DNA from 2 places in the Jeotgalibacillus haloalkalitolerans genome. Region 1 is predicted to be linked to the other one. Evidence: riboswitches for the same ligand, from Rfam matches in the RefSeq annotation. Region 1 holds a riboswitch; the other holds the start of a gene.

The links. Region 1 has a riboswitch for FMN ahead of ribD (bifunctional diaminohydroxyphosphoribosylaminopyrimidine deaminase/5-amino-6-(5-phosphoribosylamino)uracil reductase RibD). Riboswitches for the same ligand answer to the same signal wherever they lie in the genome.
Region 2: another riboswitch for FMN. It lies ahead of UFB30_RS01635 (ECF transporter S component); the one in region 1 lies ahead of ribD (bifunctional diaminohydroxyphosphoribosylaminopyrimidine deaminase/5-amino-6-(5-phosphoribosylamino)uracil reductase RibD).

What each region holds. Positions count from the first base shown of each region.
Region 1 is NZ_JAXQNN010000002.1:361,067-372,221, reverse strand. Features, by position in the region: gene UFB30_RS06750 (glycosyltransferase family 2 protein) at 1-504, shown strand, start outside; gene UFB30_RS06745 (phytoene desaturase family protein) at 501-1,973, shown strand; gene murG (undecaprenyldiphospho-muramoylpentapeptide beta-N-acetylglucosaminyltransferase) at 2,020-3,096, shown strand; gene UFB30_RS06735 (SDR family oxidoreductase) at 3,190-3,837, shown strand; gene UFB30_RS06730 (GNAT family N-acetyltransferase) at 3,868-4,419, opposite strand; gene UFB30_RS06725 (amidohydrolase) at 4,712-5,833, opposite strand; FMN riboswitch at 5,984-6,118, shown strand; gene ribD (bifunctional diaminohydroxyphosphoribosylaminopyrimidine deaminase/5-amino-6-(5-phosphoribosylamino)uracil reductase RibD) at 6,231-7,328, shown strand; gene ribE (riboflavin synthase) at 7,329-7,964, shown strand; gene UFB30_RS06710 (bifunctional 3,4-dihydroxy-2-butanone-4-phosphate synthase/GTP cyclohydrolase II) at 7,986-9,179, shown strand; gene ribH (6,7-dimethyl-8-ribityllumazine synthase) at 9,192-9,662, shown strand; gene UFB30_RS06700 (NCS2 family permease) at 9,812-11,101, shown strand; gene UFB30_RS06695 (hypothetical protein) at 11,143-11,155, opposite strand, start outside.
Region 2 is NZ_JAXQNN010000001.1:327,442-338,596, reverse strand. Features, by position in the region: gene UFB30_RS01675 (NAD-dependent epimerase/dehydratase family protein) at 1-343, opposite strand, end outside; gene UFB30_RS01670 (sugar transferase) at 340-957, opposite strand; gene UFB30_RS01665 (CpsD/CapB family tyrosine-protein kinase) at 1,008-1,703, opposite strand; gene UFB30_RS01660 (YveK family protein) at 1,693-2,442, opposite strand; gene UFB30_RS01655 (helix-turn-helix domain-containing protein) at 2,472-2,819, opposite strand; gene galE (UDP-glucose 4-epimerase GalE) at 2,889-3,923, opposite strand; gene UFB30_RS01645 (nucleoside-diphosphate sugar epimerase/dehydratase) at 3,953-5,782, opposite strand; gene UFB30_RS01640 (S9 family peptidase) at 6,219-8,003, opposite strand; FMN riboswitch at 8,353-8,487, shown strand; gene UFB30_RS01635 (ECF transporter S component) at 8,622-9,200, shown strand; gene pepT (peptidase T) at 9,280-10,506, shown strand; gene UFB30_RS01625 (hypothetical protein) at 10,525-10,725, shown strand; gene UFB30_RS01620 (hypothetical protein) at 11,043-11,155, opposite strand, start outside.

The DNA.
Region 1 (11,155 bases):
TTCATGTTATTTGATAAAAACGCTTATGTCCAGTCAGGCGGCCATGAAACTGTCAGGAATTCACTAGTGGAGGATATTCACCTGACAAGAGTATTAAAGCGCAATGGCTACAGGTGTATATTAAGTAATATTACAAACTCAATATCATGTGATATGTATGAAACGAATGCAGAAGTCTGGGAAGGGTTCACTAAAAATATTTTCACTGGACTTGGACGTTCTGTGCCTGGAGCAGTGATTGTCGCATTGTTCTATATCAGTTTTTATTTCTTGCCGCTAGTTTTTTTCTTTTACGGAATAATCTATCAGGAATGGCTGTGGTGTCTGCCGCTGCTGCTGATCTTTATGCAGACATTTTTAATCGACCTGGCTACCGGGCAATCAAAGCTGCACTTTCTTCTGATGCCGATATCAGCAATTGCATTAGTCATTCTATTGTTTACGGCAGCAATTAAAGGAATAACTGGCAGTGGTTACACGTGGAAGGGGAGAATCTACCGTTGAAAAATATTTGTATAGTCGGAGCAGGTCTGGGTGGACTCGCAGCTGCCATCAGACTTCAGTCAAAGGGATATCAAGTGACGATCATTGAAAAAAACCGGCATGCCGGGGGAAAAATGATGCCAGTCAAAATGGGAGAGTACCACTTTGACTTTGGACCGAATACCATTACAATGCCCTGGGTTTTTGAAAATGTTCTGCAAAACACAGGATTCAATCTGAAAGATTATCTGACATTTATGAGACTTGAACGTCATACAAAAAATATTTTTCCGGATGGTACAGTATTTACCCAATCTGTTCATCCTGATGAAATGATCAGACAGCTTACCGAAATTGATCCTGGTGCCGCTTCTGTATATTGGGATTATTTAAAGGAAATTGAACGTCTTTATAAAATCTCAGAAAAGGCTTTTTTTCCAAAAGCCATCACATCGCTGAAAGATTTCATGGATCCCGAAATGGCAAAAGCATTTATGCGTGTGAGACCTTTTGAAAAGCTGGCTCATTTTAATCAGAAATACTTTTCCCATCCTGATCTGCAAAAAGTCTTTAATCGCTATGCTACATATATCGGTTCATCCCCATACAAGAGTCCTGCAACGTTTGCGATGATTGGGTATCTTGAAATGGTGTCAGGTGTTTTTACCGTTAAGGGTGGGAATACAAAAATTGCTGAGGCATTTGAAGATGTATTCAACAGGCTTGGCGGCAAAATCCTTTACAATGAAACCGTCAAAGAACTGTTGGTAGAAGAAAAAACTGCATATGGCTTAATAACTGATAGCGGAACAATTTTTGAATTTGATCAAATTGTGATAAATGGTGACTATGTCACTTCCACAAAAAATCTGATCAAGGAAGCCGACCGTCCAGGCTTACCGGATCAAAAGCTTGATCAATATGAACCTTCAATTTCTGCTTTTGTTATTCTGGCCGGCCTGAAAGAATTTCAGCCTGATATTCATCATCATCAGGTATATTTCCCTGAGGATTACAACAAGGAATTTGAGGATATTTTCAAACATAAAAAATTGCCTGATGATCCAACAATTTATATCAGTCACAGTGCATATACAGACAGAACGGTATCAAAGGGCAGTAACTTATTTATTCTGATCAATGCACCTGCAGCACACATACCGGATATTCATTCATATAAAGAGAAGGTTTACCGTACACTTGAAAAGAAGGGGATTCCAATCCGTGAACAACTTGAATGTGAGAAGTTATTTACACCTGATTCGCTAAAACATCTTTTTCATGCCTACAAAGGTTCAATTTACGGAATTTCATCGAACTCAATGAAAGATGCTTTTTTAAGACCGGGAAATAAGAGTAAATTTATTCACAACCTTTATTATACCGGTGGGTCCACACACCCCGGAGGAGGATCTCCAATGGTAGTCATGAGTGGGCTGAATGTAGCAGATTCAATTATAAAGGGAAACGGCTCTTTTCGTTTCAACTGATTCAGGTATAATAGATTGGTAATGAACTTTTAGATTGGAGTATCACATGAATAAAATATTATTTACCGGTGGAGGATCAGCAGGTCACGTCTCAGTGAACACTGCACTTATCCCTGAATTTCTGAAAAATAAATGGCAGGTGTCCTATATCGGGTCACATGATGGAATTGAAAAAGATATTATAACTGAAAAATTCCCGGATGTTCCCTATTACGGGATTTCAAGCGGGAAATTAAGAAGATATTTCTCTCTGAAAAACTTTACAGATCCTTTCCGTGTTTTAGCAGGAACGGTACAGGCATATATGAAAATTAAAAAGATCAAACCTGATGTGATTTTTTCAAAAGGCGGATTTGTTTCTGTCCCTGTATTACTTGCTGCTAAAATGGCTGGAGTCCCGGTGGCAATCCATGAATCTGATGTAACGCCAGGACTTGCAAATAAGCTGGCAATGCCTTTTGCCACTAAGATTTACACGACTTTTAAAGAAACACTTCAATATGTACCAGCAGAAAAATCCACGTGTGCAGGAGCCGTCATCCGTGAGGAGCTTTTCAGCGGTAAAAGAGAAAAAGGTATGACGTTTGCAGGGCTTGACCAGAAAAAACCCGTGATCCTGATTATGGGTGGAAGCCTAGGTGCAAAAGGTATTAATGAAACAGTCCGGGATGCATTGCCTGATTTAATTGAACATTATTCAATCATTCATCTATGCGGAAAAGGAAATGTGATCAAAAATGATCATCCTGATTACATTCAATATGAATTTGTTTCCAATGAACTGCCCGACCTGATTGCCGCATCTGACTTAGTCATTTCAAGGGCGGGTTCTAACTCTATATTTGAATTTCTTGCATTAAAAAAACCAATGATTCTGATCCCGCTCTCAAAAGAAGCGAGCAGGGGAGATCAGATTCTGAATGCAAATTCATTTGTTCAACAGGGGTTTGCATTAAAGCTTGAAGAAGAAGAATTAACAACTGAGACACTGCTGACTGCTGTCAGACAGTTAAGAGATCAGCAGTGGACCATGATTGAAAAAATGGATGAGGCACCAACATCATATACAATCAGTCAAATGGCTGAAGAAATCACAAGGTTATCTAAAAACAGCGGACATTAATTTGTCCGCTGTTTTTTCATATGTCCGGTCATCCGTTTATCAGTTTTCAGATCGGGAAAAGAGAACCATTACATGAAATGGAGGAATCATATAATGGATGTTCTTGTAATCGGTGCAAATGGTACAACAGGAAGATTAACGGTTGATAAGCTGGCTAAAAAAAATAAATATTATGCAAGAGGTATGGTCAGAACAGAATCACAGTTCGGGGAAATTGAAAAGCTTGGCGGACTGCCTGTATTGGGTAACCTTGAAGGTGATTTTGAAAAAGCATATGAAGAGGTTGATGCGGTTATTTTCGCAGCCGGGTCGGGAGGCCATACGGGACCTGAGAAGACTAAATCAGTTGATGAAGAAGGTGCGATTAAAGCAATCGATCTTGCTGTTAAAAAAGGTGTAAAAAAATTCGTCATGCTGAGCGCAATAGGCGCAGGTGATTTATCATCCATGGATATAAGTGATGATATGGAAGATTATTACAAAGCGAAGCATGCAGCTGATCAGCACCTTGAAAATAGCGGATTAAATTACTCAATTATCAGACCCGGACTGCTTACTGATGAAAAAGGAACAGATAAAATCAGAGCTGCTGAAGTGCTTGATGACAGGCAGGGTGAGATTACAAGAAGCGATGTAGCGGAAGTGCTGGTTTTGGCACTCGATCATGAGAATCTGAACAATAAAGCGGTTGAAATTTTAAATGATGAAGAAGATATGATCACAGCATTAAATAGAGCATAAAAAAATCACCGGGCAAAGGTCCGGTGATTTTTATGCTTCCAGTGCATTTTCAGTTTCATCCTGTGTACGCATGTGGACAAGTGTATATAAGTCTTTTGAAATGACATACAGATTAAATAGATCTTCTTCTTTATTAATTTCATTATATAAAGCTTTATTCGTTTCATTGGCAGAGACTACGTAAGGAAGCTTCTCAGCAGCCTTTTGTGATCTCACATTCGTTTTTCTGATTCTCAGATAGACGTTTTCGATTCCAAGTTCGTAAAAGAGCTCATTGAAAAAAGCTTCTTTTGCAGCCTGATTATAACCCAGACCGTGATAAGGCTTTCCAAGCCAAGTGCCTAAAAATCCACTATTATTCTGCACATCAAATAAACTGATCGTACCTGCGGGATTTCCCCATTCATCAAGAATGGTTCTTGAAATAATTTCACCGCGTTCTTCAGCTTCAATCATTTGTTTAATCATAAACAATAATTCTTCAGAAGATGAAGCTTTTTGTCTGACATATGGGAATACGTCGGGATGCGTCATTAGCTCAAACAGAGCCTGGCTCTCGTGTACGTCACGTTTTTTAATCATGGTTTTGCCCTCCAAAAAAGGGCAGTATCCTGACAGGAACTGTAGTACACCACCCTCGAAATTTTTCATTGCGTTCATAAAAAATTTCGGGGTGGGAATCGAACCCACTAGAACCAGCTGATCAGCTGGTGGCGCACCATTTGCCTTCCCTCCATAACAGACTCATATGACAGTCTTATGGCATCTTTGTATCGTAAACTTATTCAGTTTCTTCTACATCTTTGCATCTAAATCATACAAAATTTTTATTGGTTTGAGAATAGTTTTTTTGCCTTATTTAAAAATAATTTTTTCAGGCCTGATAGACGATTTCCCCTTTGATCATCGTGAATACAGGAGAAGACATAAAATGTAGCGGGTGCTCGCTCCATAAGACCAGATCAGCTTCTTTTCCGGGCTCTATACTGCCGATTTTCTGATCAATTCCAAGGTTTCGCGCAGGATTAATTGTAATGGCTTCGAGTGCTGCCTGAATGGATAATCCTTCTCTTACTGCAATTGCAGCACACACGTTTAAATATTGGATAGGAGTATAAGGGTGGTCTGTTGTGATGGAGACTTCAATTCCGGCGTCAGATAAAACCTGATACGTTTTCCACGATTTATTTCTCAGCTCAACTTTTGACTTACGTGTGAATGTTGGTCCTACACACACTTTAGCTCCTGACCTTTTTACTTCTTCTGTAATCAGATGTCCTTCAGTACAATGTTCAATACGCAGATCAAGGTCAAACTCTTCTGCAAGTCTGATCGCTGTCACAATATCATCAGCACGATGAGCATGAATCCTGACAGGGATTTCCCTGCTTAAGGCCTTTTGAAGGGCACTGAGACGAAGATCGTTTGTTCCATCAAAGTTTTTTGCCAGATACAGCTGTTCTCTTAACATACCCATAATACCCATTCGCGTAATCGAATCATTTGAACCGCTGGAATGCATCCGTTTAGGATTTTCACCAAGTGCCATTTTGAGTCCGGATTCCGGATTCACAATCATTGATTGCACGGTTTTCCCGTTGGTCTTAATAATGGCTGTAATACCTCCGATCACATTCGCACTTCCCGGCAGTATATTCACCGTCGTCACACCATGTGACCGGGCATTGAAAAAACCTTCATCGAGAGGATATACCCCGTCAATTGCACGGATGTGAGGTGTCATCGGTTCAATTGATTCGTTCGCATCATTACCAGCCCAGCCGGTCCCTTCATCATAAAGGCCAAGATGCGTATGCACATCGATTAGTCCGGGTGTTAAATGCTGTCCGGAGCAATCAATCACCTTAGCATCCTGATGCCCTGAAATTGTATCGTTCACTTCTTTTATGATTCCATTCTCAATTAATACATCACCGTATTGAATCATTGAAGCAGTAATTGGATATACGACTGCATCTTTGAGCAAAACCTTCATATGACAGCCCTCCTTAAAGAATAATTTATACCTTAATTCTACTTTAATCATTTTAAAGAGAAAAGAATTTTCAGAAAGAATCTTAATTTGAACACTGTTTCCTTTACAAATGTGAGCGAAATCCGACATAATAGTAAGACAATAAAATAACGTACCTTTCGGGGCAGGGTGAAATTCCCTACCGGCGGTGATGAGCATGTGCTCTTAGTCCGTGACCCGGTGTTACCGGTGGATTTGGTGAAATTCCAAAGCCGACAGTTAAAGTCTGGATGGGAGAAAGGAATTGCGTTTTAACAGAAATGTTGAACGCTTATTTCGTCATGATTAAACTCCCTAAGATCAAGGGAGTTTTTTTATATTTAATTGACAGGACTTGTATGGACGTTATGGGGAGATGATGCATTTGGATGAAAAATGGATGAAAACTGCAATTAATCTCGCTTCTGCTGCTCAGGGACAAACCTCGCCAAACCCTGCAGTAGGCAGTGTAGTCGTGAAAGATGGAAGAGTTGTCGGTATGGGGGCTCACTTAAAGCCGGGAGAAGCACATGCTGAAGTGTATGCGCTGCAAATGGCCGGCAGTCATGCTGAGGGCTCAACTATATACGTCACGCTTGAACCATGCTCACATTTTGGGAAAACACCGCCCTGTGCAGATTTAATTATTGAGAAGAAAGTGAAGCGGGTTGTCATTGGCAGTGTGGACCCCAATCCGAAAGTATCAGGAACCGGAATCGGGAAGCTGAAAAAAGCCGGAATTGATGTAACAACAGGTGTCTGCCAGACAGAAACAGATAAGCTGAATGAGTATTTCTTTTACGCAATGAAGTATAAAAAACCTTTTATCACTTTAAAAACAGCAATGTCCCTGGATGGGAAAACTGCTACTAATTCCGGGCACAGTAAATGGGTGACGGGTCGTGCTGCCAGGGAAGACGTTCACCGGGACAGACACATGCATGATGCGATTCTTGTAGGGGTTAACACAGTAAAGCGGGATAATCCCTCGTTAACTGTAAGACTTCCGGAAGGAGGAGTATCCCCGAAAAGAGTCATACTGGATACAAAACTCACAATTCCATTGCAATCAAAGTTATTGCATGATGGTGAAGCTGAAGTGTTTATCATTTGCGGCAGGAATGCAGATAAAGAGAAAGAGCGCGAACTAAATGGGTTAGTGAACGTGAATGTCTGCAGGATGAATCAGGAATCGATTCAGGTTCAATCTGTGCTGACTTATCTGTTTAAAAATGATATCCATTCAGTATATGTAGAAGGCGGGAGTGAAATCCACGCTTCATTTATTGAAGCAAAGGCAGTTAACCGCTTTATCACTTATATTGCACCTAAACTGATAACAGGACGGGATGCAAAAGGAGTGATAGGCGGCAATGGAATCCAATTGATGGATGAGGCATTCAATTTAACGATTGAGCATGTTGAAATGATTGGTTCTGACATTAAAGTGATTGCAAGTCCAAAGGGAGATGAATAAATGTTTACTGGTTTAATTGAAGAAGTCGGCACGGTCCATAACCTTCAAAAAGGAAAAAATTCCATGATTCTTACCATTACCTGCAGCAGCATACTCAATGACGCTAAAATTGGTGACAGCATTGCCATCAACGGTGTCTGTCTGACAGTAACCAGCCTGTCAGATCATCAGTTTTCTGTTGATGTCATGCCCGAAACGATGAAGTCGACGACACTGCATGAACTAAAAAAAGGATCTAAAGTGAACCTGGAGCGTGCGATGGCTGCCGGCGGACGTTTTGGTGGTCATTTTGTAAGCGGGCATGTAGATGGAACCGGTGTGATACAATCGATGAAAAAAGAAGAAAACGCGATTTATATTTATATTCAGGTGCCGGATGAATTGATTAAATACTTTATGATGAAGGGCTCTGTGGCGGTTGATGGCACGTCATTGACTGTCTTCGATGTTAAAAAGAATTCGTTTATGATCTCACTGATTCCACAGACGGCAGATGATACGATTATTGCCTCGAAATCTCCAGGCAGCAAAGTAAATATAGAGTGTGACATGATTGCAAAATATGTGCAGAATCTGATGCATCCACAAACGAATGGGATAGATGAGTCATACTTAAAAGAGAATGGATTTATGTAACGATACAGGAGGCATGATGATATGTTTAATACAATTGAAGAGGCACTAGAAGATCTCAGAAACGGTAAACCTGTGATTGTAGTGGATGACGAGGACCGTGAAAATGAGGGGGATTTTATCGGGTTATCCGAAAAAGCAACACCTGAAATGATTAACTTTATGATCACTGAAGGCCGCGGTCTGGTCTGTACGCCGATTACAGAAGAGCGTGCTGAAGAGTTGCAGCTGAAGCCGATGACAGATACAAATACGGATTCACACGGTACTGCTTTTACAGTCAGCGTGGATCATAAGGATACAACGACAGGAATCAGTGCTCCTGAGAGAGCATTGACTGTAAGAGAGTTAATTAATGAAAGGGCTAACGCAGCAGATTTTAAAAGACCGGGTCACATTTTCCCGCTGGTTGCAAAAAAGGGCGGCGTGCTGAAAAGAGCCGGTCACACTGAAGCAGCTGTCGATCTTGCTATATTAAGCGGTTCAAAGCCTTCAGGTGTCATTTGTGAAATAATTAATGAAGATGGCACAATGGCAAGGGTGCCTCAACTGCAGGAAATCGCAAAGAAGTTTGACCTGAAGCTCATTACAATTGAAGATTTAATTGCCTACAGAAGAAATAAAGAGCAGCTCGTCAAAAGAGAAGTAGAAACGTTCATGCCAACAGAATTTGGAGAATTCCAGGCTGTAGCATACACTGAAATTCTAACAGGTCAGGAACACGTTGCCCTGGTTAAGGGAGACATTAAAGCAGGTGAACCTGTTTTAGTCAGAGTACATTCAGAATGTCTGACTGGAGATGTATTCGGTTCAAACCGCTGTGACTGCGGGCCCCAGCTTTACGCTGCTCTTTCCCAGATTGAGCGTGAAGGGAACGGCATCCTTCTTTATATGCGTCAGGAAGGAAGAGGAATTGGTCTTGTCAACAAGCTGAAAGCTTACAAGCTTCAGGAAGAGGGACTTGATACAGTTGAAGCGAATCATAAGCTGGGGTTCGCAGCTGATCTGAGAGACTACGGGATTGGTGCACAGATTCTTAAGGATCTTGGCGTTACAAAAATGAGATTATTAACAAATAATCCAAGAAAAATTGCAGGTGTTAAAGGCTATGGTCTTGAAGTGACGGATCGTGTAGCGATTCAAATGCCGACTAAAGAACAAAATGCAAAATATCTTGAAACAAAAAAATCTAAACTTGGACACATGCTGAATCTATAGGAGGAATATCAAATGAAAAAAGTATATGAAGGACATTTATCAGGGTCAGGATTAAAAGTGGCAATTGTCGTAAGCAGATTCAATGAATTCATTACAGGTAAATTATTGAGCGGTGCGGAAGATGCACTTAAAAGACATGGTGTTGAAGAAGCGGATGTATCTGTTGCGTGGGTACCTGGCGTTTTTGAAATACCTGTGGTCACTCAGCGGCTTGCAAAGTCAGGAAAATATGATGCTGTCATCACGCTCGGAACAGTCATCCGCGGGGCAACACCACACTTCGAATATGTGAGTAACGAAGTGTCAAAAGGAGTTGCTAAAGTAGCGCTTGACGAAGGAATGCCTGTCATTTTTGGCGTTCTGACTACTGATACAATTGAGCAGGCCATTGAGCGTGCCGGTACGAAGGCTGGAAACAAAGGCTGGGAAGCTGCTACAGCTGCGATCGAGATGGCAAGCTTGTTTAAAAGAATGGATGTTTAAAAAATTCACCGGTTATCTTCATGATAGCCGGTTTTTTCATGCCAAAAGGATGACAGGTATGTCATAACATCGTATAATAGATTCTTGTGGCTCGCCGTATACCGGTATGAGCGGGTAGGGAGAGGGCGCTTGCAAAGGCAGGCTATATAATGAAATCAGGAGGATTTTTTGAGTTAGAACAACATGGCACTTCAGTTAAAAAAGAAGTGACCGCAGGCGTAATCGGATTTTTTACAATCGTGTATATCGTAGCTGTGAATGCACTGATTTTATCTGAATCCGGTATGCCATTTGAAGGTGCTGTTATCGCAACCATTGCAGTGAGTGCATTAGGATGTATTCTGATGGCTTTCATTGGTAAGGCACCGATTATTTTAGTTCCGGGTATGGGCATTAATGCTATGTTTACCTATACACTGGTTCAATCAATGGGCTTCACATGGCAGGAAGCTTTAACAATTGTGACATTCTCAGGACTGTTATTTGTAATTGTCGCATTTACAAAGTTATCAGGTGTATTAAGTGAAGCAATTCCCCAGTCACTGAAGGATGCCATCACAGTCGGTCTTGGTTTCTTTTTACTATTAATCGGACTTGAAAAAGGGTCTCTGGTCATCCAGGGAGACAATTCTATCCTTGCGATTGGACATTTTAATGAGCCTCAGGCATTGGCAACCATCATTACATTGCTGGTAGCACTGGTGTTATTTATTAAAAATGTACCGGGACACTTTTTATGGACCATTCTTTTTGGAACGGGGCTTGCATTCGTGATGGGCATTACACCGGAGAGCGCAGGAAGCTCTGCATTATCAGCAGATTCGGTTGTATGGTTCCAGCTTTCCTTTGACAGCTGGCTGCAGGTTCCTTTCTGGATCGCCGTTTTCTCAATGACGATGGTATTAGTGTTTGAAAATATCGGTCTTGTTCACGGTCATACTTCGTTTATTAAAAGGCCTGAAAAATATCCGGGTGCACTGAAAGCGAATGCGCTATCAGCATTCAGTTCCGGCATACTCGGTTCAAGTCCAACTGTCTCAACCGTTGAATCAACAGCCTCAATGGCGGCTGGCGGGAGAACAGGTTTAACATCGCTGACTGTAGGTGTGTTGTTTATTGCCTCAGCAGCGTTTATTCCTTTTATGGGCTATATTCCGGATCACGCAATTGCACCTATTCTGATTATTATCGGGATCTTAATGATTCAGCAAATGAGACATATGAATATGGAAGATTTCACTGAATCAATTCCATCGATTATGCTGATTGTGATGATTCCATTCACTTATAGTATTGCGGATGGTATTGCAATCGGGTTTATCCTTTATCCATTATTAAAGTTTGTTACCGGGAAGTGGAAAGAAGTCTCAGTACCGTTATTAATTATCTCAATTTTATTCCTGGTCTATTTTATTCTGCATTTTCTGCCGGGAATTTAATCATAAAAGCTAAAACAGGGACCCGGTGGCGGGTCCCTGTTTTAATTTGCAAGT
Region 2 (11,155 bases), on a different contig from region 1:
TTTGTGTGTGTTCGTTGATAGTCCCGGAAACAATGCCATATACACTCATAGAACTAAGATAAACAAAGTGTTGTGCCCCATCCTCCTTCGCTTTTTTGGCCACCTGGTAAGTAAGATCTCTGTTCACTCGGTAATAGTCCTCTTTATTTTCTTTCGTTTCTTTTTGATGGGCCAATCCCACTGTATAGACAATGCTGTCGTATAGACCGAAGTTTTTTTCCTTCCAATGATGATCACGGACTGAGATTGACTCCACCAGATATTGTTTCTGATCCTTTTTCAACCACTGCGATAGATGTGTTCCAATATAGCTTCTGCTGCCTACAATCAGAACTTTTCTCATAGAGATTCATCCTTCCCGGCCAGAGACGCTGCCTCAAGTGGATAGCCTACGTTTTCTTCTTTCAACACTTTGGCAACCGTCTTATACAGACAATAAAAATCCAGTTTCAAATTCATTCTTCTAATATACTCACCATCCAGAAAAGCCTTCCTTTCGATGGAAATATAATCTCTTCCATTGATCTGAGCCCATCCGGTTAACCCCGGTCTGACTGAATTAGCTGAATACCGGTCACGTAAAAGGATTAAGTCAGCCTGGTTCCACAATGCAGGTCTTGGTCCAACAAAGCTCATGTGTCCAAGAAAAATGTTCATAAGCTGCGGCAGTTCATCCAGACTTGTTTTTCTCAGAAAGGCTCCTATTCTCGTCACACATTTATTTTCATCTTTTAACAAATGTGTGGGCATATCACTTGGCGTATCAATTTTCATCGTTCTGAATTTGTAAATAATAAATTCTTTTTTGTTCAGTCCTATTCGCTTTTGCTTAAAAATTACAGGGCCCGGTGAAGTTACTTTAATCAATAACATGATGAACAGCAGTAATGGAGAGAGCATAAAAAGTAGTAGAAATGACGCCACTATATCAATAGTCCGCTTCATAAAGATATACATTTTTTACCTCCTGACCAAAAAAATAAAAGCAGGATCAGCTTGATCTGCTTTCATTTTTCTCCATAGTATTGATAGTAATTGTTGTTTATGACTTTTTTATCGTTTAAAACCGCTCCTAATATTCTTGTATTGGCGGAATTTAACAGTTCTTTTGCTTTCATCACCTTTTCTTTGTCTGTGTGATTCGACCTCACAACCAGAATAGAACCATCACATTGATTCGCTAAGAGCTGAGCATCAGTTACGATGATCACTGGAGGAGAATCAAAAATAACCATATCGTACTCTTCTTTTACTTCCTTCATCAGATTCTCCATTGCTCTTGAGCTTAAGAGCTCTGAAGGGTTTGGAGGAATAGGACCGGACGTCAGCACATCAAGTTCGCTCAAATGTGTTTTGTGAACTGCCTGCCCGAATGATACCTGATGACTCAATACACTCGTTAAACCGGTGGTATTCATAAGATTGAATGTGTATTGAACAGTCGGCTTTCTAAGATCCGCGTCAATTAATAGTGTCTTTTTCCCTTCCTGTGCGAACACGACTGCCAGGTTAGCTGCCACAGTGGATTTCCCTTCTTCTGCTTCACTGGATGTAATGACAATACTTTTTATAGTCTGATCTATAGCAGAAAATTTAATGTTTGTTCTAATTGTACGAAACTGTTCTGAAATCACTGCTCTTGGGTCACTTAGTGTAAGGAGGATTCTTTTCTGATGCATTTTTTTTCGCTTTTTAACTCCCATATCCTTTCCTCCTCGTATCAATGTTACTGACATTCCCACTGATGATCTTATCGGGATACTTTTTGTTATTCATTGTATCCACGGTTCCCAGGATTGGAATTGACAATATTTCACTGAGATGCTGCTCATCTTTCACCGTGTTATTAAAATATTCCAGTAACAGCGTAATAATGAACCCAATGACAAAACCAGTAAGGCTTCCTGCAGCTGTGTTTAAGTAAAGGTCAGGTGAAACCGGCTTTTCATTTCCGGTAACAATGGCTGGCGAGAGTATGTTTACATTATCAACGTTCATTAATTCAGATATATCGTTTTGAAAGACTTGCGCTGTTTGATTTGCGATCCTTGCAGCTCTTACAGGATCTACATCTGTTACAATCAAGTTCACTACCTGGGAATCCTGAACGTTTTGCACCGTTATTTTTTCATTTAACTCTGCTACGGTGACTTCACTGTTCATCGCTTCAACTACCTGTTCAAGAATAACGGGACTTTTAATAATGACGTTATAAGTATTAATTAACTGCAGGTTTGCCTGTATTTCTGAGACATTTACATAAGGCTGGTCACTTTTCTCTTCGTTAATCAATAGCTGTGTAGAAGTTTGATACATAGGTGTCATAAAATAAGTTGTGATTAAGTAAGCAGCACCACCAAAAAGTAAAGTTAAACTGATTAATAACAGTGCCCTCTTTTTGATAAATAACACTAATTCTTTCAGACTGACAGGGTTCCTCATGCCTGTACCTCCCAAACTTATTCTTTAAATCACTTATGATGGGAATTCACATTCTTATTTTTCCATTTGATAAATTCAAGGACTGTTTTGTAATCTTTCAACTCCTGATAATTTGATATGTTTTTTTGAAATTCCCTGATGAAGTCATCCCTGTCCTTACTAATTAACATATTGTTTTCAGACTTCGCCTTCAGCAGACTCTGCAAATTAACTTCCAGCACTCTTGATATTTTCTCTAACACATGGATAGATGGATTTTGTTTTAGGTTTCGCTCAATATTACTTAAGTAAGATTTTGAAACTCCGGCCTTCTCAGCAAGTTCAGATAAAGTCAGTCCTTTTTCTTTGCGATGCTTTTTAATATTTTCACCGATCATGACTCTGCTCCTCTTCCTTAAAGTATCTTCACTCCTCTGCCGCAATACATTGTAATTGAGTGTTTTCCGTTAACCCTCCGCTTTCTGGACCAGGTGGTTAAAGTCTGTATAGCCTGAAGGGTTCAAAGTTTGCCATCTCCAGGTATCCTCACACATATCTTTAAGCGATCTTGTTGCTTTCCATTTGAGCTCTAGTTCGGCCTTAACCGGATCTGCATAACAGACTGCTATATCCCCAGGTCTTCTTGCTGTAAACTTTAATGGTATTGCTTTTCCGGATGCTTCTTCAAAAGCTTCCACCACTTCTAATACGCTATATCCACAGCCGGTCCCCAAGTTGTAAACGTTTAAGCCCTCTGGCGCCTCAATCGCTTTGAGGTGACCATTTGCCAAATCAGATATATGGATGTAATCCCGAACCCCTGTACCATCTTTTGTTTCATAGTCGTTTCCGAAAATATTCAGCATGACTCTTTGACCTATCGCAACCTGGGATATATAAGGCACCAGATTATTTGGAGTTCCAGTTGGATCTTCACCAATACGACCACTTGAATGAGCGCCAATAGGGTTGAAATATCTTAAAATTGTAATATTCCACGCAGTGTCTGAAGTATATAAATCATTCAAAATCTCTTCTGCCATTTGCTTGGTTTTTCCATAAGGGCTGGTTTTTCCAAATGGCACATTCTCTCTGATAGGCATTTGAGCAACACTGCCATAGACAGTTGCTGAAGAACTAAAAACAATTCTTTTTACTTTATATCTCTCCATCACTTTTAAAAGGTTGATCAGGCCAGATAAATTATTTTCATAGTAAGTTAGCGGATGATGAACTGACTCACCCACAGCCTTGTAAGCTGCAAAGTGGATAACAGCCTCAATTTGATACTGATCAAAAACCTCTGCAATTAAGGTCTCTTCTTTTAAGTCCGCTTTTACTATAGGAAATATCTTACCTGTCAGCTCTGATACCCGCTTTAAAGACTCTGGATGGCTGTTACTGAAATTATCAAGTGCTACGATATTGTATCCTGCTTCTAGTAGCTCAACGCACGTATGACTACCTATATATCCAGCTGCTCCAGTAACTAAGATTGTCATCAGATCACTCCATTCTTAATAAAGAACAATCAGCTTGAAATAGGCCAGTTCGATTTTTTTAAGTGAGCAGGTTTACGATTCGCCAGTTCAAGCAATTTTTGTTTTAGATTCTCTTTTTCCATTAAAGAAAAATTATCAATGATTGACTCTATCTCATCTAAATAAAGTTCTGCCCTTTGCCCAATATATATCTTGGGATAAATTTGTTCTGACCTGACCTCATCCTGGTTCAACAGCTCTTCATATAACTTTTCACCAGGTCTGATCCCGGTAAAAACAATATCAATATCTTCCAGTGAATTCCCCGACAAAGTAATCATATTTTTAGCCAAATCAACAATCCGGACCGGCTCACCCATATCAAGCACAAAGATCTCCCCGCCTTCAGCCAGGGCACCAGCCTGAATAACCAGCCTTGAAGCTTCCGGAATGGTCATAAAATAGCGAATCATTTCGGGATGTGTCACTGTTACAGGTCCGCCTCTTTCAATCTGTTTTTTAAAATGGGGAATCACACTCCCTCTGCTCCCGAGCACATTTCCAAAACGTACTGCTACAAACTTAGTGTTACTTATTTGATCCATTCCCTGAACTATCATTTCAGCCAGTTTTTTAGATGCACCCATCACATTTGTTGGATTAACAGCTTTATCAGTTGAGATCATGACAAAAGTGTCTACACCGTTCCAACTGGAAGCCTGAGCAACATTTCTTGTTCCTATAATGTTATTTTTAACTGCTTCTTCAGGATTTCTTTCCATAAGTGGAACGTGCTTGTGTGCTGCAGCATGATAGACAATATCCGGTTTATATTCATACATAATTTCCATCATTTTCTGGGCATCCTGGACATCAGCAATTTCTGTAATAAATTCTGTATGTGCCACGTCATGCTCCAGTCTTAATTCCATTTCAATATTGTAAATACTGTTTTCTCCGTGGCCGAGCAGAATCATTTTAGAAGGTTGAAACTTAATAAGTTGCCTGCATATCTCAGATCCAATAGATCCACCTGCGCCAGTCACAAGTATGATTTTGTTTTTTAACGTTCCTGATAAAAGTTCTAAGTCTAGTTCAACCGGTTTCCGGCCAAGTAAATCTTCAACCTGAACCTCCCGCATTTGACTGACCGATACCTTCCCTGAAATCAGATCTTCTATCATTGGAAGAATTTTTGTATCCGTGTTCGATTTCGCACATTCTGTATAGATTTTATTTAATTGTTTTTTATTTAATGATGGGATGGCAATAATAATTTTTTGTATCTTCAGTTTTTCAACCGCTTCCACTACCCTCCCGGTTCCTCCATATACCGGCAACCCGAGAACATCCAGATTATGCTTATGAGGATTATCATCAATAAAAGCAACAGGTTTAAGATCACAATCCTTTCCCTGAAGCAATTGCCTTGCCACCATTGTTCCTGCTGCACCGGCTCCGATAATTAACGTTCTCTTATAATCCGGCCGGTACTGCTGTTTTTGATTGCGATATATCCGCCATACAAATCTCGAACCACCAACCATTAAAACTTGAAGCAGCCAGGTAACGATCATGACCCGCAGCATGAGTTGACCTGTTATCATTGTTTCAACGAATAAAGCAGCCATGACTGATAAGGCAGTAGCTTTTAATATAATCAGCAGTTCAATTACACTGGCATATTCCCAGGCCTTTTTATAAAGTCTGTATGAGCTTGAAAAACCCAGATACATCCCCAGCAATACTGCCGAGCTGATCATAAATGTATGAGTGATAGCGAACAAACCATTTACCAGCAGATGACTGAGCACAAACGCTGAAAAAACCAGAAACAAATCCAATACAATGAATATAGATAACTGCTTTTTATAAGACATCAAACTCCTCCTTTCGTCTACAATCACAAATTCATTAAAACAATGATGTGCAGGGTCTTAGACAAAACCCGACACATCATTGTTTTAATAAGAATAGGGCATCTAACCCCACCTCACTCCCTGCCAACGACGACTGGCGTCTAAGGTGTCTTTCAACCCTTAACATGGACGAGTGCCTTCTTTGATAAAGGTAAGGAGACATCACCTCAATTCTTAATAAAGAACAACTTCAATAAAAATATTTCGCTCTTCATAATATTCTTTATAAAGAACGAAAGATTAAAAAAATTAATAACTGTCTAAAATATATGTCAGAATTGGTTACTTGTCCTTATGATAGTTCTTTATAAAGAACATGTCAACAGGATTCTTTATAATTCTTCAGATTCATTTTCCGGCTGTCAGTTACCTGGCTAACAGCCGGAAATGAAATGGCTTATTTTATATACTCATCAAAAAACGCCAGCACTTCCTCATACACCCTCATCTCATTCGCCTTCTTGGAAAACCCGTGCCCTTCATCATCAAGTACAAGATATTTCACTTCACGGCCTTTTCCTTTCAACGCTTCGACAATCTGGTCAGATTCGGCTTTGACAACGCGTGGATCCTTCGCACCCTGGATGACGAACATTGGTTTTGTCATGGAATCCAGATATTCGATCGGTGAGTCTTCTGTCAGCTTTTCTTTGTCTTCTACCGGATCGCCTACCCATTGTTTCATGACCGGTTTCCAGTGTTCAGGAACTGATTCAATAAAGCTGAACAGGTTACATGGTCCGAAAATATCCACGACTGCTTTGAAGTAGTCTGCGTGACGGCCGTGGAGAAGCAGCGCCATGTAGCCTCCGTAGCTTCCGCCCATCAGCAGAACTTTGTCACGGTCTGCGAGTCCTTTTTTAAATAGATACTCAAGTCCTTCTATATTATCAAGACGCGGTCCGTGTCCCCAATCCCCTTCTACCATCTTGGAGAACTTCAGACCATATCCGGTTGAGCCGCGAAAGTTCGGTGTAAATATACTGTATCCTCGGTAGACAAGGAATTGAAACAGTGAACGGAAAGTCGCACGCTCCGCCGCCTGTGGTCCTCCATGCGGCCATAGAATGACGTGTCCATTACTGTTTTCAGGTTTCGCTTTAAAGAACTGCGCTTCAATTTCCAGTCCATCGAATGACTTGTAAGTATGAAGCTCAGGCTCTGCCATTTCTTCTTCCTTCACCCCCGGCACGTTATACTTTGTCAGCTGCTTCCACTGCCCGTCTTTTCTCATATAAATGTTAGCCGGTCTGACAGCGGTTCGGCCTGCAAGATAAAGGTTGCCTGAGTCAGCTACTTTCAGTCCTGCGATTTCAGTTGTCGGGATATCAATTCCGTTTAACTTTTCTTCTTTCAGGTCAAACTGATACAGCTTATCTTTCACACCTTTTTCAGCCCTGATATAAAGGCTGTTTGAGGATTGATCATAGTAGACATCGTCGAACTCCTCTTTTTCAATCGCAGCAACTTTTTCAAATGATTCATCTTCCAGGTTAAAGCGTGCAAGGTAAGAGAAATCTTCTCCATAATTGGTTGTAAAATAAATCAGGTGATCTGAAACGAATTCCACGCCTGAAACCGTATGCTGTTCTTCTCGATCTGGTGTCAGATAAACCTCCTGACCATCCTTTTTCACAAAAGCCAGCACGTAAGTATTTGCATAATGCTTTACATAGACAATTGCCTGTTCATCAGGACTTTTTGCTGCAAGATACGTCGCGGCATCTTTTCCTTCATGAATGACTTTTTCTGCATCCTCTTTTAAATCATAGCAATAGGATTTCAGATAAGTCTGATCTTCCTTTGTTGATGTATAATACAGCCTTTCACCATCTTTACTCAGGTTCAGTCCCATATGGCGCGCGCCTTCATGTGTGCGCAGCGGTTCAAGACTTCCACCCTTTGGCGGCACCGCATAGATCTGACCGTTTTCATCACCATCCTGATCCATCACTGCGAGAATGTAGCGCCCCTGCTTGTCGTATGCAAGTTCTGAACAGCTCTGATTATGAAAGCTGAGCGGATATGGAAATGCATTTGGCAGGTCCATTGCCCAAAGATTATATTTTCCATTTAAATTTGTGCTGAAAACGAGCTGTGTTTCCTCTTTATTCACTGTAAATGTCTGAATGCCGAACGTCTGAAAAAAATTTTCAACATCCGGCTGTCTGAAATTGATCATCGATTAAAGTCCTCCCTGTTTGTTTCGTTCTACGTAATATTCGATTGTTTTATAGTAAACTCCTTTTTTTAGATAAAATTAGTAGAAATGAGTTCATACTGACCCCTGCTTTTGTAGTCAAATTGTAGTATAGAGCATTCGAAAAAGTGAAGACCTACTTCAACCGTCTGAATACGTCACTCAACCCGGGTGTATCGCTACCTCAACTTGCCGGATACAGCCTTCAAACGGATTCATACGACATTCATGCTTAGAGAGATGCAATATGATAAACGCCTAACCCGCCCGAAACTTTTAAATTGAATACCCATTCACATTGCGCTATACTAAAATCCTAAACTAAATATCGTTCCATCTTCAGGGCAGGGTGAAATTCCCGACCGGCGGTAAATGTAAGAATGAGCCCGCGAGCGAATAGGGAGCTATTTGCTGACTCCGTGAGAACCGGAGGCCGACAGTATAGTCTGGATGGGAGAAGATGGAGGCAAGAATAAGGGATTTGCGAAAAGCTGACCCTTTATTTCGTGCTGAATTCTCCCTGCTGATTGCGCCGAATCTGCAGGGTTTATTTGTGTACGATGCCGAAACTTCTGTGTGGAACGAGGACAGGAGCTACTCATGTTAAAAAACACACAACTTTTAGTTAAGCTATCCATGCTTAGCGCAGTGGCATTTTTACTGATGATGCTCAATTTTCCACTTCCGTTTTTACCGGATTTTTTGAAAATTGACTTCAGTGACGTGCCGGCTTTACTCGCAGCAATCATGTTTTCACCAATGGCTGGTGTGATTGTGGAGGCACTCAAAAACATTCTGTATTACCTTTTCAAAGGAAGCGGCGTACCAATCGGCGAACTGTCGAACTTTATTGCAGGGTGTGCATTTATCCTGCCGGTCGCATTCTTCTACCACAAACGCAAAACAAAAGGTGCATTGGCTAAAGGGCTTGTTGCCGGAACTGTACTAATGGTTCTGCTGCTTGCAGTATTGAATTACTTTTTGATTCTGCCTGCATACGCGTGGTTCTTTGGAATGGATTACATGCTTGATCCTGCTGTTAAGTTAGGACTGACAACCGGCGCAATTATTCCGTTTAACTTAATCAAATCAGCATGTGTTGCAGCACTGTTTATTCCGTTATTCGTAAAATTAAAGCCGTGGATCCGTCAGCAATCTATGCAGACCGGCCCCGTTTAATCAATCAGGCACCAGTCAGGCGTTATTACTGACTGGTGCTTTTACATGCTATAATAAAGAAAAATGCTGGAGGTTACTCATGCAAAAGAAACTAATGGACCGTTTGATTACATATGCAAAAATTGATACTCAATCAGATCCGGACTCCCCTTCAACACCTTCCACTGAGAAGCAATGGGATCTGATTCGTCATTTAGAAAAAGAGTTAAAAGAAATCGGACTTGAAGAGGTTGAAGTGGATGATCACGGCTACCTGATGGCAACACTCCCTGCAAACATAGAAGGAGATATCCCGACAATCGGGTTCCTAGCACACGTAGATACAGCAACTGATTTTACAGGCACTAACGTAAATCCTCAGGTTGTTGAATATAGTGGTGGAGATATTCAATTGAATGAAAAAGTAACCATGTCTCCCGCTGAATTTCCGGAACTGAGTAAATATAAAGGGCATACGCTGATTACAACTGACGGCACAACACTGTTAGGTGCTGACAATAAAGCGGGTATTGCTGAAATTATGACCGCGATGGAGCATCTGGTGCAAAACCCTGACATTAAGCACGGCAGAATCCGCGTTGCTTTTACACCGGATGAAGAAATCGGCCGCGGCCCACATAAGTTTGATGTAAAGCGTTTTGACGCTGACTATGCTTACACAATCGATGGCGGTCCGCTTGGAGAGCTTCAATATGAAAGTTTCAACGCAGCCGGCGCGAAATTAACGATTCACGGTACAAACGTCCACCCGGGAACGGCAAAAAATAAGATGGTCAATTCATTAAAGATTGCAATGGAATTGAATCAATCACTTCCTTTAAATGAAGCACCTGAATTTACAGCCGGCTACGAAGGCTTCTTTCATCTGATGCAGATGAATGGAGATGTGGAAAAAACGGAGCTTCAATACATTATCCGTGACCACGACCGGGAAAAGTTTGAGAAACGTAAATCTACGCTGCAGCGCACAGCTGATGAAGTAAACGCTAAACACGGTGAAGGTACAGTGGAAATTACGATTGAAGACCAGTATTACAACATGCGTGAAAAGATCGAACCCGTTCGATTTATCGTGGATATCGCTGAAGAAGCAATGAATTCACTTGGCATTGATGCGATCATTGAGCCAATCCGCGGTGGTACAGATGGGTCTCAGTTATCCTATATGGGACTGCCGACACCAAACGTTTTCACTGGTGGAGAGAACTTCCACGGGAAATTTGAGTATATCTCTGTGGATAACATGGAAAAAGCGTCTCAGGTGATTGTTGAAATCGCTAAACGTTTTCCACATGTGGATAAGTAATTTCGAAAGGGGTACATCGTGGATTTAAGAAAACTTGATTTAATTTTAAGTGTGGTTTTGCTGATTAATTCAATCAGGATTTTTTATCTGATTGTAACGAAAGATGAACCTGTGCCATTTGATTACATGGTTTTGTTCTTTTCTACAGTTGGTGCTGTTATTTTATTTATGAACAGCAGACGCAGGAAGTTGAAAGAAGAGGGCCGTTTGGAAGAATAATATTAGAAGGCGGGACATGTAAATTGTCTCGCTTTTTTTAATCGTTTCACTGTACTTCAGGCGGGGACGCTTTCCGGACGGTTGTTGCTGAGCCTCCTCAGAGTCTCAGCTTCCAACTAATCGTCCCGGAGTCGCCGCCTTACGCTCCGTTTCACTAAATGTAAATTTAATAATCAGCCTGTTTTTAATAAATGTTCTCTTTTCTCATTCCACTTCAGTAGCTATAACTATAAATTTATATTAATATTTTTATAAAATATGTAAATTAATTAATAAATTAAAAAGGAATCTATTCCAATAGATTCCTTTTTAATCATTTATTTATTCATTTTATCCAAGAAACTTCCTAATAGGTCATCTAAGTCTTCTTCTTTTTCTTCCTGAACCTCTTCTCGCTCAATTTCAATGGAATCAATTGAGTCGAGGTCAT